Regions from separate parts of the Bradyrhizobium sp. AZCC 2289 genome, predicted to be linked through region 1. Evidence: predicted binding sites of a transcription regulator. Region 1 holds the regulator's gene; each other region holds the start of a gene.
The links. Region 1 encodes PhoB, which activates phosphate uptake and scavenging genes when phosphate is short. Its sites were predicted from a motif close to TGTCATNNANCTGTCAT; they were not measured.

Region 1 (6,025 bases):
ACGCCTCACGCCGCCGCTACGACATCGTCATCCGCGCGCTGTGCGTCGGCGCCGCCTTGTTCGGCGTGACGTGGCTGGCGCTGATATTGTTCACGCTGCTCTACAACGGCCTCGCCGGCATCAATCTCGCCGTGTTCACCCAGGATACGCCGCCGCCAGGATCGACCGACGGCGGCCTGCGCAACGCCATCACAGGCTCGATCATCATGACCGTGATCGGCGTCGGTTTCGGGGCGCCGCTGGGTCTTTTCGCCGGCACCTATCTCGCCGAATACGGCCGGAACGATCGCCTGACCTCGGTGATCCGCTTCATCAATGACATCCTGCTCAGCGCGCCGTCGATCATCATCGGCCTGTTCGTCTACGGCGCCGTCGTGGTGCCGATGGGCGGGTTTTCGGCCTTTGCCGGCTGCCTCGCGCTGGCCGTGATCGTGATCCCCGTCGTGGTGCGCACCACCGAGGACATGCTGGTGCTGGTGCCCAATCCGCTGCGCGAAGCGGCGTCCGCGCTCGGCCTGCCGCGCTCGCTCGTGATCAAGCGCATCGCCTATCGCGCCGCGCGGTCGGGCCTGATCACCGGTGTGCTGCTGGCGACCGCGCGCGTCGCCGGTGAAACCGCGCCGCTGTTGTTCACCGCACTGTCCAACCAGTTCTTCAGCCTCAACCTGACCAAGACGATGGCGAACCTGCCGGTCACCATCAACAATTTCGTGCAAAGCCCCTACGCCTACTGGAAGCAGCTGGCCTGGAGCGGGGCCTTGCTCATCACCTTGACCGTGCTCGCGCTGAACATTGGCGCGCGCATCCTGGGCGCCGAGAGGACCGCAAAATGAACGATCTTTCTGTATCGGTGAGCAGCGCGAGCGGATCCGTTCCCCCGGTGGCGTTGCCGGACGCGCCGGCCAAGGTCACCGCGCGGGGCCTGAATTTTTACTACGGCGAGCACCACGCGCTGAAGAACATCAACCTCGCGCTCGGCACCCACCGCGTCACCGCCTTCATCGGGCCGTCCGGCTGCGGCAAATCGACCCTGCTGCGGATCTTCAACCGGATGTACGATCTCTATCCCGGCCAGCGTGCGACCGGCCAATTGATGCTCGACCAGACCAACATCCTGGACCCCAAGCTCGATCTCAATTTGCTGCGGGCCCGGGTCGGCATGGTGTTCCAGAAGCCGACGCCGTTTCCGATGACGATCTATGAGAACATCGCCTTCGGTATCCGCCTCTACGAGAAGATCTCCAAATCCGAGATGGACGGCCGGGTCGAAAAGGCGTTGCGTGGCGGCGCGCTGTGGAATGAGGTCAAGGACAAGCTGAACGCCTCGGGCCTCTCGCTCTCCGGCGGCCAGCAGCAGCGACTCTGCATCGCCCGCACCGTGGCGGTGCGGCCCGAGGTGATCCTGTTCGACGAGCCCTGCTCGGCGCTGGACCCGATCTCGACCGCCAAGGTGGAGGAATTGATCCAGGAACTGGCGGAGGACTACACCATCGCCATCGTTACCCATAATATGCAGCAGGCGGCGCGCGTCTCGGACAAGACCGCCTTCATGTATCTTGGTGAGTTGATCGAGTTCGACGACACCAACAAGATTTTCACCTCGCCGAGCGATCGACGCACCCAGGACTACATCACCGGCCGGTTCGGTTGAGGAGATAACACATGGCTTCTGAACATACCGCCAAGGCGTTCGACAGCGATCTGCAGGAATTGACCCGGCTAGTCGCCGAGATGGGCGGCCTCACCGAACGCATGATCACCGAATCCGTCGATGCGCTGGTGCGCCGCGATATAGCACTCGGCAAGCGCGTGGTCGCCGCCGATGCCGAAATCGACAATCTGCAGCACATGATCGAGGAGCGCGCGGTGCTGACGATCGCGCGGCGCCAGCCGATGGCGATTGATCTCCGCGAAATCGTCGGCGCGATGCGGGTGGCCACCGATCTGGAGCGGATCGGCGACCTCGCCAAGAACATGGGCAAGCGGGTCGCGGCGCTGGAGAACGATTTTCATCCGCTGAAACTGATCCGCGGCCTCGAGCACATGACCGACCTGGTGCAGTCGCAGGTCAAGTCGGTGCTCGATGCCTATGCGGCGCACGACCTGCCGGCGGCGATGGCGGTGTGGAAGGGCGACGAGGAAGTCGACGCCATCTGCACCTCGCTGTTCCGCGAACTCCTGACCTACATGATGGAAGATCCGCGCAACATCTCGTTCTGTATCCACCTGATGTTCTGCGCCAAGAACATCGAACGGATCGGCGACCACGCCACCAATATCGCCGAAACCGTGTTCTACATGATCGAGGGCCAGCAGATCATGGACAAGCGGCCGAAGGGCGACATGACGACGTTCGCCACGACGGTACCCGGAAACTAGAGACGTAGCGTTTCGCGTGAAGAAAACGCGGCAAAATAAGACGAAGAGAGGCTTACACTGATGAGCGCCCGCATTCTGGTGGTCGAAGACGAGGAAGCGCTGACGACGCTGCTGCGCTACAACCTCGATGCCGAAGGCTACGATGTCGAAACCGTCGGCCGTGGTGACGACGCCGACACACGGCTGAAGGAGCGCGTTCCCGATCTGATCGTGCTCGACTGGATGCTGCCGGGACTGTCCGGCATCGAGCTGTGCCGCCGCCTGCGCGCGCGGCCCGAGACCAAGCAGCTGCCGATCATCATGCTGACCGCGCGCGGCGAGGAAAGCGAGCGGGTGCGGGGGTTGGCGACCGGCGCCGACGATTACATCGTAAAACCCTTTTCGGTGCCGGAACTGCTGGCGCGAGTGAAAGGCCTGTTGCGCCGGGCGAGCCCGGAGCGGCTCGCCACCGTGCTGACCTATGGCGACATCGAACTCGATCGCGAGAAGCGCCGGGTCGCGCGCTCGGGCCGTCCGATCGATCTCGGCCCGACCGAGTATCGCCTGCTGGAGTTCTTCCTCGAGCATCCCGGCCGTGTCTTCAGCCGCGAGCAGCTGCTCGACAGCGTCTGGGGCCGCGACATCTATATCGACGAGCGCACCGTCGACGTGCATATCGGCCGCCTGCGCAAACTGCTCAACCCCGGCCGCGAGCAGGACCCGATCCGCACCGTCCGCGGCGCCGGCTACGCGCTGGACGATCGCTTTGCCAAGGTGGAGTGAAAACACTCCACTGTCGTCCCCGCGATGGCGGGGACCCATAACCACGAATCTTGATTGTTGAAATGCGCTGGGGCTCCAGCAAGTCGTAACCACTCACATCGGTGGTTATGGGTCCCCGCCTTCGCGGGGACGACACCGGAGAGTGCGCAGCCTTACCTGGTCGGCTTCGGCGCCGGGCGGCGGCGATCGGAAGCCGGCTGATAGGCGACGCGCGAGTGGTGCGCGCAATAGGGCAGGCTGGCGAGCGCCTTGCCGCCGCAGAAGAAGAAGTCGTTGCTCGAGGGATCGCCGATCGGCCAGTGGCAGGTGGCCTCGTTGAGCTCGAGCAGCGACAGCCGCTGGCTCATCGGCACCACATTGTCGTAGGCGACCGGATCGGGCTCCATCTCCACGTCAAAGGCATGGGCCAGCGCGGTGTTGCCGCGCGACACCGGCCGCGAAACCCGCATCATCTGCTGGGCTGGGCGGGCCTTGCGCTGCCGCGGGGCGGCCGAGGAGGGGCTCTTGGCGCGGCCGGAAAGCCCCAGCCGGTGCACTTTGCCGATCACCGCATTTCGCGTCACATTTCCGAGTTCCGCGGCGATCTGGCTGGCCGAAAGGCCGGACTCCCAGAGTTTTTTCAGTTGCTCGACGCGATCGTCGGACCAGGTCAATACTGTCATCGCATTCTTCCCTTCGCGTCGCGCCGGCCAACCTGGGGCAGCGCTGGCGATGCCAATCGTCTCAAATATCCCTGCGGGCAGAATCCCTTAGCCCTCGCCGGGCGCAGAAAGCGCGCCCGAACGTTTACGCAGAACACTGGGACTTCAGAGGATCAGATCCGCCGCACGAGATGTCGTACCCGACAGCTCAGACGCTACAATATGGCGTGACTCTGGCGCAAGAGTCCCCGTCGGGGCGTCCACATGTTCCGACATCTAGGCATTGCAATTGGGTTTTTCCACTCCCCCGGAATGTTACGGATTGCTTTCTTCTTGCACTGCAGGAAGGCACGTCTCGTGGCGTGTTGACAGTTACCGCCGCCAGCATAGAATGTTTGCCACGTGCCGCCCGAAAAGGCGGCACGTTTTGTTTTCGGAAGACGGGCTGCTGCCGCGCCCCTGCAGGCATCGTGACTGTCTCATAACCATCAGTGATTGCCATGACCAAGAGCGCCACGTCGCATCTGCTTCCCGTCTTCGCCAGGGTCGATCTTGGCTTCGAGCGCGGCGAAGGCGCGTGGCTGATCGCAACCAATGGCGAGCGCTATCTCGACTTCACCTCCGGCGTCGCGGTGAACGCGCTCGGTCATTGCCATCCGTATCTGGTCGCGGCCCTGCAGGAGCAGGCGACGAAACTCTGGCACATGTCGAACCTGTTCAAATCGCCCGACGGCGACAAGCTCGCGGCACGGCTGTGCGAGCAGAGTTTTGCGGATTTCGTATTCTTCTGTAATTCCGGCGCCGAAGCGATGGAATGCGCGATCAAGGTCGCGCGCCGCTATCACGCCGCAAAAGGCCATCCCGAGCGCTACCGCCTCGTCACCTTCGAGGGCGCGTTCCACGGCCGTACGCTCGGCACGCTGGCTGCGACCGGCTCGGCCAAATATCTCGAAGGCTTTGGTCCGCCGCTGGACGGTTTCGACCAGGTCCCGCACGGCGATCTCGAAGCCGTGAAAAAGGCGATCGGCCCAAACACCGCCGGCATCCTGATCGAGCCGGTGCAGGGCGAGGGCGGTGTGCGCACCGCGCCGCACGCGTTCTTCAAGGCGCTGCGTCAGCTCTGCGACGACAAGGGCCTGCTTTTGGTATTCGACGAGGTGCAGACCGGCATGGGCCGCACCGGCGATCTCTTTGCCTATAAGCGCCTCGGCGTCACGCCGGATGTGATGTCGCTGGCGAAGGCGCTCGGCGGCGGTTTTCCGATCGGCGCGTGCCTTGCGACTGCGGAAGCCGCGTCCGGCATGACGCCGGGCTCGCACGGCTCGACCTTCGGCGGCAACCCGCTGGCGGTCGCGGCCGCCAACGCGGTGCTCGACGTGATGCTGAAGCCCGGCTTCTTCGACCATGTGCAGAAGATGTCGCTGCTGTTGAAACAGAAGCTGGCCTCGGTGGTCGATCGCTATCCCCAAGTGCTGTCGGAAGTGCGCGGCGAAGGCCTTTTGGTCGGCGTCAAGGCCGTGGTGCCGTCGGGCGATCTCGTCAATGCGTTGCGCGACCAGAAGCTGCTGACCGTCGGCGCCGGCGACAATGTGGTGCGCTTCCTGGCGCCCCTGATCGTCTCCGAGTCCGAGATCGCGGAATCCGTCGCCAGCCTCGAGCGCGCCTGCATGGCGCTATCCGGCGGCCAGTTGAAGAAGGCGGCGGGGTGATGAGCAAGGCCGTCCGTCACTTCCTCGATATCAACGAGCTGCCGCTCAAGGAGTTGCAGAACATGCTGGCCGCCAGCGCCGCCATGAAGGCGAAGCTGAAAGCGCATGAGAAGCCCAACAAGCCGCTCGAAGGCAAGACGCTGGCGATGATCTTCGAACGGCCCTCGACACGGACGCGGGTGTCGTTCGACGTCGGCATGCGCCAGCTCGGCGGCGAGTCCATCATGCTGACCGGCACCGAAATGCAGCTCGGCCGCGGCGAGACCATCGCCGATACCGCGCGCGTGCTGTCGCGTTATGTCGATGCGATCATGATCCGCATCCTCAATCACGACGCGCTGCTGGAGCTCGCCGCGCACGCCACCGTGCCCGTGATCAACGGGCTGACGCGGCGCTCGCATCCCTGCCAGGTGATGGCGGACCTGATGACCTTCGAGGAGCATCGCGGGCCGATCAAGGGCCGCACCGTGGCCTGGACCGGCGACGACAACAACGTGCTGGCGTCATGGGCGCATGCGGCCGAGCGCTTCAAGT
Region 2 (6,025 bases), 3.3 Mb from region 1:
GATGGTCGGCGACGGGCTGAATGACGCGCCGGCGCTCGCCGCCGCGCATGTTTCGATGTCGCCGATCAGTGCCGCCCATCTGAGCCAGGCCACCGCGGATCTTGTGTTTCTCGGCAAGCCCCTCGCTCCCGTGGTTGCCGCGATCGATTTCTCGCGGAAGGCGCTGTATTTGATGCGGCAGAATCTCTGGCTTGCGGTCGGATACAATTTCCTTGCGGTTCCGATCGCGATTGCCGGGTTCGTGACGCCGCTGATCGCGGCGGTCGCGATGTCCGGCTCCTCACTGCTGGTAATGCTGAACGCGCTTCGCGCGCGCGGCGTCGCGCAACGGAGGTCATGATGGAAGTGCTGGTCATTCTGGTGCCGCTGGCGCTTGCGCTCGGCCTCGTAGGGTTGCTCGGATTTCTTTGGTCGCTCAAGAGCGGGCAGTATGACGATCTCGACGGCGCGGCCTGGCGGGCCATTGCCGATGATGAGCCGGTAACGGAGCATCCGTCGGACGGACCCGCTTAGGCGCCTCGATCCCTAGTTGGCGGTCCGCCATTTCCGATCCCAGCTAGTCCTGCATTTGCTTGACGGCGCAATGTTGGATGATCCGGAAGCGTGAGTCAGCATGATCCTGGCGGAACAGTGCGACCCGGTCGATCGCGAGCGTCTTGAGACCGATTGCGGAAAACCGATCCCTCAGCATCGCCATCACGGGCTCGCGCCGCGCTTCATCCAGTCGGCCGGTCAGCGTCATGTGAAACCGAAACTCTTCCATCACATAAGGGTAGCCCCAGCGATCGAGATATTCACACTGCCTCGGTGTCAGTTTCGCGGGATTTCGTCGCGCGCGATCCCCGGCCGTCAGCGGCGCGCGGAATGAATCGAATTCTCGGGTCACATCCCCGACAAACTGCAGCAGTTCCGCCGACGGTTTTGCCGGCATCACGGCGATAAAGCCGCTGATCGAATCGACGACGGGCTCAATCGCCGGAATGGACCGTGCCGTACCGGCAAAAGCCTCGCACGCCGCGGCGAGCTGAGCCTCGGTCCTGCCGAGCGCCAGCGCCATCGGCGCCTTCAGTGTGGCGTGAAAGCCGTACTTTCGCGGATCCTGGGTCAGGTCGCGCCAGTCGGGCGTGGCCAGGGTCAGGTCGCGCGGAAAGGGCAGGTCGTCCCCGCGATAGGCGTCGTAGCCGAGTAAATCTGCGCCAAAACGGTCCAGCACACTGCCGGGTGCGGGAGCGTAATAAATGGCATAGCGTGGATAATTCCCCATCGCCGCACAATAGAGCCGCGTCACGCGGCTGCAACTGCCTTGCGCGGGATGGCGGATGAATGGATGAGACGGCTCGCATCCGTCAAATGCACCAGACGTCCCGCGGCAATGACCGCGACGATTCGCGGCCGCAGCGGCATCCGGTCATCGACGAGGATGATGTCGGCGCGCTGGCCTTCGGCGAGAACGCCGCGATCTCCAAGACCCGCAGCGCGCGCCGGCGCCGCCGAAATCAGCTCCCAGGCTTTGGCAAGCGGCAGCACGCCGTCGGCATCAAGCCGGAACGCCGCCAGCAATTGCGCCGGATAGTAATAGTCGGACGCCAGCACCGAACACAGGCCCTTGGCGATCATGTCAGATGCCTTGGTCCACCCGGTATGGCTGCCACCGCGCACGACGTTGGGCGCGCCGAACACGATGAAGTCGCCGGCCTCGGCCGCCCCGCGCGCGGTTTCCTCGTTCACCGGAAATTCGGCTATCCCGACGCCTTGCGAGCGAAATGCCGCCCGCATCGCCGGGCTTGCATCGTCGTGCGACAGCATCCGGACATCGGCTACGCGCGCGGCCTGCGCCAGGCGTGCGATTGATGGAGGCACATCGTGAGCGCGGGAAACGACCCGCTCCACCAGCCGGTCGAACGCGTCGTTCGAGAGTCCGGTTCGTTCCACCATGCGGCTGCGCTTTTGCGGTTTTGCCAGACTGGCAATCGTCGAATCCATGTGATCGTTGAACGCCAAGAGATCGATGCGTCCTTCTGCCAGCCATTTGACGATTTCGGCCTCGGCATCGAGATTATAGGTCTCGTGACGCAAATGGAATCGTGTATCCGCGGCAAGCTGCGGCCGCATCGATTCGATCGCCTCGAGCAGAAGCCTTGCATTATCGCCGCTGCGCAGTCCGGGCTCCCAGGACCATGTCGTGGCGTGATAGACGGTGGTGATGCCGTTGCTGATTGCCTGCCGGTCGCTGTCCGCCAGCGCCACATCGACGGGAAAGTCGACCCCGGCGCGCGGCATCATCTGCCGCTCGAACGCGTCGCCATGCAGGTCGACGATGCCAGGCAGCACCTTGAGGCCATCGGCATCAATGTGGAGCGAGGCGCGTCCCTGGTCCGAACCCACGGCGCTGATTTCGCGACCGGCGACCCGCAGCGAGGTCTCGACAATTTTGCGACCGACCAGCGCCCGGCCGCCTTCAAGAAGGATATCTGTCACGATATTGCACTCCGCCGTCTGGCGTGGGAGCGAGCCGAGCCGCCCGCCGCCTCGTATTTCCTGAGGAAATTCTCGATACCAAGCCTTCGGAAATCAGGCAGGGCGGCACGGAGCGTCTCATGGTCCCAATCCCACCAACCAAGCTCGGCCAGTCGGCTGGTGATGGCCTCGGGAAATCGCCGCTTGATCGCCCGCGCCGGATTTCCCGCCACGATGGTGTAGGCGGGGACGTCCTTGGTCACGATCGCACCGGCCGCGACCACCGCGCCGGTGCCGACCGAGCGCCCCGGCAATACGATGGCGCCATGCCCGATCCAGACGTCATGGCCGATATGGACGCGGTGTTCGCGCCGCCATTCAAAGAAATCGGCGTCGTCGCTCTCGCCCTGAAAATAGGCGCTGGCACGATAGGTGAAATGCGCCTGCGACGCCCGGTACATCGGATGATTGCCGGGGTTGATCCGGGTCATCGCCGCGATCGAGCAGAATTTGCCGATCGTGGTGTAGGTGATCTGTGCGTCGTTCACGACATAGGAATAGTCGTCCATGGTGACGTCGAGCAGGATGGTCCGCGCACCGACCTCGGTATAGGCGCCGAGTTGGCTTTCACGCACTGAGGCGGTGGGATCGACGGTCGGTTCAACGGAGAGCATCTTGCCGGCCATTTGCGTTTCCATGAGCAATCGGGATTAGAGGTGCTGCGCACGTCATCAATGGGCCTGATGACAATGTCATGACGGATACATGACAGTTGTCCCCGGTGTGGATGATCGCCGCACCGCGGCGCGGCTGTCACACAACTGTTAGATACCGGCGCTAGCGATGACCGAGGACGACGCGGTTGGAGCAATGCATGCTGGTGGTAGAAGGTTTGACGTGCCGTTTCGGCACCAAAGCCGCGGTTGACAATGCTTCCTTCTCGGTAGCACCCGGTGCCTTTATCGGTGTGATCGGTCGGTCTGGCGCCGGCAAATCGACGCTGCTGCGAATGATCAACCGCCTCGCTGACCCCACCGAAGGCCGGATCGTGTTCGAAGGCATCGATGTCACTGCGCTGCGCGGCAGGGATTTGCGGCAGTGGCGTGCGCGTTCGGCGATGATCTTTCAGCAATTCAACCTGGTTGGCCGGCTCGATGTGCTGACCAATGTATTGATGGGGCGTTTGGCGGAAATCCCGTCCTGGCGTTCGCTGGCACAGCTTTGGCCCGAACACGACAAGGCGCTGGCGATGTCCGCGCTCGAGCAATTCGATATGGCATCGCTCGCGGCCCAGCGCGCCGACCAGCTTTCCGGCGGTCAGCAGCAGCGTGTTGCGATTGCGCGCGCGCTGGTGCAGGAGCCCGACATCATCCTCGCCGACGAGCCGATCGCCTCGCTCGACCCACGCAACACCCGGATCGTGATGGACGCGCTGCTGCGCATCAACAAGCACTTCGGCATCACCGTGATCTGCAATTTGCATTCGCTCGATCTGGCGCGAAACTATTGCGATCGCCTGATCGGGATGTCGGCCGGCCGCGTGGTGTTCGACGGCGCGCCGGTGACGCTGACCGATCATATCGCGCGTGAGCTTTACGATCTCGAGGCCAACGAAGTCATGGGCAGCGCGCCGATTCATGCGCCTGAAACCGCAACCGTTCCGGCGCTCGGCACCGCAGCTGCGGCCTGATCGCTTCAGTACAGGGCGGCCGTTGCAAGCCTGCAATCGGCCGATGGGCGTAACTACAACAAGAGGGTACATCATGATCACTCGTCGCATCGTTCTGGCCAGCGCCGCCGCGCTGGCGTTCACCGCATCCGCGTCAGCCGAAGACTGGAAGGCGAAATATCCGGAAATCACCTTTGCCGTGATTCCGGCCGAGAACGGCTCCGGCGTTCTTGAACGCTACACGCCGTTCGTGAACTATCTGTCGAAAGAGCTCGGCATCAAGGTGAATCTGCGCGTCGCCAACGACTATGCCGCCGTCATCGAAGGACAGCGCGCCGGCAACATCCAGATCGGCTATTACGGTCCGGCGTCGTTCTCGCGCGCCCGCCTCACCGGGGTGAAGACCGACGCCTTCGTGATCGATGTCAACGCCGACGGCTCCAAGGGTTATTATTCGGTGTTCTACGTGCTCGCCAAGAGCCCGTACCAGAAGATCGAAGACCTAAAGGGCAAGAACCTTGGCTTGGTCGACCCGAACTCGACGTCGGGTAACAACATGCCGCGTTTCAAGATGAACCAGATGGGGATCGATCCCGACGCCTATTTCTCAAAGGTGATCTTCACCGGCAGCCATGAGAACGCCGTGCTGGCGCTGGCCCAGGGCACGGTCGACGTCGCCGCCAATTGGTGGAACGCGGAAGATGATTCGAACCTCACCCGCATGCTCGCCAAGAACATGGTCAAGTCGAGCGACGGCACGCCGCTGAAGAAGGAAGATTTTCGCGTCATCGTGAAGTCGGACCTCATCATCAACTCGCCCTACGCCTATCTCAGCGACCTGCCCGAGGACATGAAGGCCGCAATCAAGCAGGCATTCCTCAACGCTCCTGAAAAGGACAAGGAAGCCTTCAAGAAACTGTCCGATGGCAAGAATCTGCCCTGGCAGCCGATTACCAACGCAGACTACGACAAGACCATCGAGCTGATTAAGTTCGTCGACAATCTGCGCAAGAAGGCGTCCTGATCGGACGGCGGATACAAGACCAGGCCGGGTCCATGTGACCCGGCCTTTTTCTCGTTTGGCGTTGAACCGGATCGTAATCATCGATGGCCACGGCCGTATCCATTCTGCCCGGCCCTCAGCTGGCGGCGCTCAACGAGGCCTATCGCAGGGCAGTCGCGCGCAAGCGCCTGAGAATGACATTGGCGGCGGCGGTGTTTTTCGCCGCACTCGTCATTTCCGCCATCGGCGCGGAAGTGAACCTGCGCACCTTCTTCACCTATTTCGGACATTTCGTCAGCTATTTCGACCGCATCTTCACGCTGGAAAACGGCGCCCGGGTCTGGACTGACATCGGTGAGTGGTTCTGGGGCTGGCACAAGTGGCTCAAGATGCTCGGCGAGACCATCCTGATCAGCTATGTCGGTACCCTGGCCAGTGCGGTGCTGGCGTTTGCGCTGAATTTCCTTGCGGCCGAAAATACCTCGCCCGCGCCGTTGCTGCGTTTCGCCGTCCGCCGCCTGTTGGAATTCGCCCGGACGGTCCCCGGCATTGTGTTTGCGCTGATTTTCGTCATCGCATTCGGCCTCGGGCCGATGGCGGGCGTGCTCGCCATCGCCATCCATTCCACCGGCGCGCTCGGAAAGCAGTTCTCCGAGATCGTCGAAAACGCCGACATGAAGCCGGTTGAAGGCGTACGATCGACCGGCGCAAGCTGGCTGTCCTGCATGCGGTTCGCAGTGTTGCCGCAAGTAACCGCAGGCTACGCGAGCTACGCGCTGCTGCGTTTTGAGATCAACGTCCGCGAGGCGTCCGTCATGGGCTTCGTCGGCGCCGGCGGCATCGGGCAGGAGCTCGTGGTCGCGATCCGGAAATTCTACTATTCGGACGTCAGCGCG
Region 3 (6,025 bases), 3.9 Mb from region 1:
GTGGCCCTCGCGGTCAACAATCTGGTGAAGGAGAAGAACTCCATCATGATCAATACCGGCGCGGCTTCGTCGGATCTCACCAACGCCCAGTGTTCACCGAACACGATTCATTGGGTCTATGACACCTACATGCTCGCCAACAGCACCGGTCAGGCGCTGGTGAAGGCCGGTGGCGACACCTGGTTCTTCCTTACCGCCGACTACGCGTTCGGCGCGGCGCTGGAGCGCGACACCACCGCAGTGGTGGTGAAGTCGGGTGGCAAGGTCATTGGTGGAGTCAAGCATCCCTTGAACTCGTCGGACTTCTCGTCGTTCCTGCTGCAGGCGCAGGCGTCCAAAGCCAAGATTATCGGCATGGCTAACGCCGGTGGCGACACCACGAACACGATCAAGCAGGCATCGGAATTTGGTATCGTTGCCGGAGGGCAGAAACTCGCCGGGCTCCTGCTGTTCATTACCGACGTTCACTCGCTCGGCCTGAAGGTGGCACAGGGGCTGAATTTCACCGAAACCTTCTACTGGGACCTGAACGACGGGACCCGCGCCTTTTCCAAGCGCTTTTCCGAGCGCATGAAGAACAAGGCGGAGCCGTCAATGGTGCAGGCGGGCGTCTATTCCGGCCTGATCCACTACTTTAAGGCACTCGAAGCAATGGGTGGCAATCCACATGACGGCGCCAAGGTGGTGGCGAAAATGAAGGAACTGCCGACGGACGATCCGCTGTTCGGCAAGGGGTCGATCCGCGTCGATGGCCGCAAGATTCACCCGGCCTATCTGTTCGAGGTCAAGAAGCCTGAGGAATCCAAGGGACCCTGGGATTATTACAAGCTGGTTGGGACGACTCCGGGAGACCAGGCTTTCAGGCCGCTTTCGGAAAGCGCTTGCCCGCTGGTGAAGAAGTAACACCGGTAACCCGCCGGCCTTGCGCCGGCGGGTGTCGAACCCACGTCATCCAAGATTGAGTGCGAAAGCGAAACCGATGCAGGCTCTGTACGCACAGCTTCTGGTGGGACTGATCAACGGCTCGTTTTACGCGCTGCTCAGTCTTGGGCTTGCCGTGATCTTCGGCATGCTCAACATCATCAATTTCGCCCATGGTGCGGTCTACATGATGGGCGCTTTCGTCGCGTATTTCCTGCTCAACAATGCGTACCTCAGCATCGGCTACTGGCCGGCGCTGATTATCGCGCCGATCGTCGTGGGTATCTTCGGGATGATCCTCGAGCGAACCATGCTGCAATGGCTGGCCGGCCTCGATCATCTCTACGGCTTGCTGCTGACATTCGGGCTGGCGCTGATCATTCAGGGCGTGTTCCAGAATTATTTCGGCTCATCCGGTCTGCCCTATGCGATCCCCGACTATCCAACGATCGGAGGATTTCACGGATTGCAGGGCGGCATGAATCTCGGCTTCATGTTCCTGCCGATCTATCGCGGCTGGGTGGTGATCTTCTCGCTCGTGGTCTGCATCGGGACCTGGTACCTGATCGAGCGCACCCGGCTCGGCGCCTATCTGCGCGCCGCCACCGAAAACCCGACGCTGGTGCGCGCCTTCGGCATCAACGTGCCCCGGATGATCACGCTGACCTACGGGCTCGGCGTCGGGCTCGCCGCGCTCGCCGGCGTGTTGTCGGCGCCGATCAACCAGGTCCGGCCGCTGATGGGCGAAAATTTGATCATCGTGGTGTTCGCGGTGGTGGTGATCGGCGGGATGGGCTCGATCATGGGATCGATCGTGACCGGCTTTGCGCTCGGCGTGATCGAGGGACTGACGAAATATTTCTATCCCGAGGCTTCCAACACCGTGGTCTTCGTGTTCATGGTGCTGGTGTTGCTGGTAAAGCCAACGGGACTGACCGGACGGGCGGCCTGACATGACAGCGATGACCGACGATACGATTCGGGTTCCTCCGCGTGCGATGCGCGACGAGATTATCGCGTTCTGCGCGATGGCGGGGCTGCTGGCGATCGTGCCTTTGACCGGAATCTATCCGTTCTTTGTGATGCAGGCGCTGTGCTTTGCGCTATTGGCCTGCGCCTTCAATCTCCTGATCGGCTATGGCGGACTGTTGTCGTTCGGCCACGCGATGTTCTTGGGTACGGCGGGCTACGTCACGGCCCATGCCCTGAAAGTCTGGGCGGTGCCGCCCGAGATCGGCATTCTCGCCGGTACCGGCGCCGCGGCCGCGCTCGCGGTGATCACCGGCCTTGTCGCTATTCGCCGGCAGGGGATCTATTTTGCGATGATCACGCTGGCATTGTCGCAGCTGTTGTTTTTCGTGTATGTGCAGACGCCGTTCACCCATGGCGAGGACGGCATCCAGGGCGTTCCGCTGGGCCACCTGTTCGGCGTTTTCAACCTCGCCAACTCGACCATCCTTTATTACGTCGTCCTCGCCGGATTCCTGTTTGGGTTTCTGCTGATTTTTCGCACCATCAACTCGCCGTTCGGCGAGGTGCTGAAGGCGGTTCGTGAGAACGAGCCGCGCGCGATATCGCTGGGCTATAAGACCGAACAGTACAAGCTGCTCGCCTACATCCTGTCGGGAACGCTGGCAGGATTGGCCGGCTCGCTGAAGGTGCTTGTGGCGCAAAATGCTTCGTTGACCGACGTTGAAGTGGGGATGTCCGGGCAAATCGTGCTGATGACGCTGGTGGGCGGTCTTGGAACGGTATTCGGTCCGGTGGTCGGCGCCTTCGTGATCATCGCCATGCAGCAATATCTGGCCGGTTTCGGCCAGTGGGTGACGGTGATCCAGGGCTGTATCTTCGTCGCCTGCGTGCTGACGTTCCGCCGCGGCGTGATCGGCGAAATCGCGCATTATTTCCGGCGGTCGCTCTAGGTCGCGCGTCCCGGACGCGGCGTAGCGCGCAGCGCCGCTCCGCAGAGCCGTGACCTGCGCTGCCTGAGACAGATGGACCCCGGCCGAGCTGTGCACCGCAGGGCCTGCACGGCGTCCGGAGGAACAGCCACAAAGCGGTGGATGACCGGTTTCCGGGGGCCTGCCGTGGCGCGCTTTTGCCGCGAATGGTCTATGACAGTTTTGTGACGGGCCGTCGAACGCGGCCATTCCGGAACGATGGACAAGCCCATGCTGCGCTGGTTTCGTGCCTTTTTGCCCAAAGAGGAGCGCTTTTTCGACCTGTTTGCCCGGCATGCCCAGACATGCGTGCAGGGCGCGCAGGCGTTGCAGGAGATGCTGCGCGGCGGCGACGAAACGCCGGTGTTCTGCCAGCGCGTCAACCAGTTCGAAAACGACGCCGACAACATCACCCGCGAAGTGCTGACCGCGGTCCGCCGCACCTTCATCACGCCGTTCGATCGCGGCGACATCAAGAACCTGATCACGGCGATGGATGACGCCATCGACCAGATGCAGCAGACCGCGAAAGCGGTGGTGCTGTTCGAGGTGCGCACGTTCGAGCCGCCGATGCGCGAAATGGGGACTCTGCTGGTCGAGTGCGCCAATCTGGTCGGGCGCGCGCTGCCGCTGTTGTCGGCGATCGGCGACAACGTCGCGATGCTGACCGCCATCACGGAGGAACTGACCAAGCTCGAAGGCCGGGTCGATGACCTCCACGACATCGGACTGAAGGAGCTGTTCCTCAAGCATCGCAACGCCAACACGATGGATTTCATCGTCGGTGCCGAGATCTACGACCATCTGGAGAAAGTCGCCGACCGCTTCGACGACGTTGCCAACGAGATCAATTCGATCGTGATCGAACAGGTATAGGGCAGGGACGAGTGGACGCCGCGCTTGGTCTCCCCATTCTGGTCGCATTGATCGCGGTCGCGCTGCTGTTCGATTTCCTCAACGGGCTGCACGACGCCGCCAATTCGATCGCCACGATCGTGTCGACCCGGGTGCTGCGTCCGCAATACGCCGTGATCTGGGCGGCCTTCTTCAACTTCGTGGCGTTCGCGGTGTTCGGGCTTAACGTCGCCAATACCATCGGCACCGGCATCATCGAACCGAGCGTGGTCGACGCCACCGTGATCTTCGCGGCCCTGGTCGGCGCCATCGTCTGGAACCTGATCACCTGGGCGCTGGGGATACCGTCGTCCAGTTCGCATGCGCTGATCGGCGGGCTGGTGGGTGGCGGTATGGCCAAGGCGGGATTGTCCGCCGCGGTATGGAGCGGCCTCAGCAAGACGCTGCTCGCGATCGTGCTGTCGCCGCTGGTCGGGTTTTTGCTGGCGCTGGTGCTGGTCGCGATCGTGTCGTGGCTGTCGGTACGCTCGACGCCGTTCGCGGTCGACCGCGCCTTCCGCATCCTGCAATTCGTCTCGGCCTCATTGTATTCGCTCGGCCATGGCGGCAACGACGCGCAGAAGACTATGGGCATCATTGCGGTGCTGCTCTACTCGCAAGGCCACCTCGGCAACCACTTTGAGATCCCGTTCTGGGTGGTCCTGGCGTGCCAGGCCGCGATGGCGCTGGGTACGCTGATGGGTGGCTGGCGGATCGTCCGCACCATGGGACTGCGGATCACGCGGCTGACGCCGATGCAGGGGTTTTGTGCCGAAACCGGGGGTGCGATCACTCTGTTCCTGGCGACCTTTCTCGGGGTTCCCGTCTCCACCACGCACACCATTACCGGCGCCATCGTCGGTGTCGGCGCGGCGCGGCGGGCCTCGGCGGTGCGCTGGAACGTGGCGAGCTCGATCGTCTATGCCTGGGTGATCACCATTCCGGCCTCCGCCATCGTGGCGGCGCTGGCCTATTGGGCGGTGGTGCTGCTGCGATAATCCGGTCGGCCGGTTGGAGCCGGGCCGGTAAGTCCCTATATCCAGGGTGCTTTTTTGCTCCTTGATCCGGCCCGCTTTCCCTGCCAAACGCTCAACCCCATGTCCGACATTGCCGTTACAGCCGAATCGCCAGCCCGGTCGCCGCTATCAGATGAAGTGGCGCGGCGGCGGACCTTTGCCATCATTTCCCACCCCGACGCCGGCAAGACCACGCTGACCGAAAAGCTGCTGCTGTTTGGCGGCGCCATCAACCTCGCGGGGCAGGTCAAGGCCAAGGGCGAACGCCGGAATACCCGTTCCGACTGGATGAAGATCGAGCGCGAGCGCGGCATTTCGGTCGTGACATCGGTGATGACCTTCGAGTTCGAAGGCCTGGTGTTCAACCTGTTGGACACCCCGGGCCACGAGGACTTTTCCGAGGACACCTACCGGACGTTGACCGCCGTCGACTCCGCGGTGATGGTGATCGACGCCGCCAAAGGCATCGAGGCGCGCACCCGAAAGCTGTTCGAGGTGTGCCGGCTGCGCGACATCCCGATCATCACCTTCATCAACAAGATGGATCGCGAGAGCCGCGATACCTTTGATCTCTTGGACGAGATCGAAAAGACGCTGGCGCTCGATACCACGCCGATGACCTGGCCGGTCGGCCGCGGCCGCGATTTTCTCGGCACCTACGACGTCATCAATGGCGGCGTCCGCCTGCTCGAAGGCGGCGGCGCCAAGACCGGCGCGACGCAACAGATCGATATCGCCGAGCTCGCCGGCCGCAACGCCAATCTCGACGTCGGCGAGATCAAGGACGAACTGGCGCTGGTGTCGGAAGCCTGCAAGCCGTTCGAGCTGGACGCATTTCGCGAGGGCCATCTGACGCCGGTCTATTTCGGCAGCGCACTGCGCAATTTCGGCGTCGGCGATTTGCTGGAGGGCCTTGGAAAGTTCGCGCCGCCGCCGCGCGCTCAGGATTCCAATCTGCGCAAGGTCGAGGCCGCCGAGCCGCGCATGAGCGCCTTCGTGTTCAAGATCCAGGCCAATATGGACCCGAACCACCGCGACCGCATCGCGTTCGCGCGGCTGTGCTCGGGAAAACTCAGCCGTGGCATGAAGGCAAAACTGGTGCGTACCGGCAAGAACATGTCGCTGTCGAGCCCGCAGTTCTTCTTCGCCCAGGATCGTTCGGTGGCGGACGAGGCCTTTGCCGGCGACGTCGTCGGTATTCCCAATCACGGCACGTTGCGGATCGGCGACACCCTGACCGAGGGCGAGGATATC

Region 2: phnC (phosphonate ABC transporter ATP-binding protein) is a predicted target of PhoB. The motif match lies at 3,212-3,228, and genes of this name have one in related genera.
Region 3: V1289_RS42645 (DUF47 domain-containing protein) is a predicted target of PhoB. The motif match lies at 3,036-3,052, and genes of this name have one in related genera.

What each region holds. Positions count from the first base shown of each region.
Region 1 is NZ_JAZHRY010000001.1:5,204,946-5,210,970, forward strand. Features, by position in the region: gene pstA (phosphate ABC transporter permease PstA) at 1-833, shown strand, start outside; gene pstB (phosphate ABC transporter ATP-binding protein PstB) at 830-1,651, shown strand; gene phoU (phosphate signaling complex protein PhoU) at 1,663-2,379, shown strand; gene phoB (phosphate regulon transcriptional regulator PhoB) at 2,440-3,141, shown strand; gene V1289_RS24775 (GcrA family cell cycle regulator) at 3,294-3,803, opposite strand; gene V1289_RS24780 (aspartate aminotransferase family protein) at 4,283-5,491, shown strand; gene argF (ornithine carbamoyltransferase) at 5,491-6,025, shown strand, end outside.
Region 2 is NZ_JAZHRY010000001.1:8,538,096-8,544,120, forward strand. Features, by position in the region: gene V1289_RS40075 (cation-translocating P-type ATPase) at 1-340, shown strand, start outside; gene ccoS (cbb3-type cytochrome oxidase assembly protein CcoS) at 340-513, shown strand; gene V1289_RS40085 (DUF1045 domain-containing protein) at 557-1,264, opposite strand; gene V1289_RS40090 (alpha-D-ribose 1-methylphosphonate 5-triphosphate diphosphatase) at 1,285-2,478, opposite strand; gene V1289_RS40095 (chloramphenicol acetyltransferase) at 2,475-3,143, opposite strand; gene phnC (phosphonate ABC transporter ATP-binding protein) at 3,332-4,147, shown strand; gene phnD (phosphonate ABC transporter substrate-binding protein) at 4,221-5,150, shown strand; gene phnE (phosphonate ABC transporter, permease protein PhnE) at 5,234-6,025, shown strand, end outside.
Region 3 is NZ_JAZHRY010000001.1:9,109,013-9,115,037, forward strand. Features, by position in the region: gene V1289_RS42630 (ABC transporter substrate-binding protein) at 1-903, shown strand, start outside; gene V1289_RS42635 (branched-chain amino acid ABC transporter permease) at 980-1,873, shown strand; gene V1289_RS42640 (branched-chain amino acid ABC transporter permease) at 1,875-2,843, shown strand; gene V1289_RS42645 (DUF47 domain-containing protein) at 3,093-3,737, shown strand; gene V1289_RS42650 (inorganic phosphate transporter) at 3,749-4,753, shown strand; gene V1289_RS42655 (peptide chain release factor 3) at 4,853-6,025, shown strand, end outside.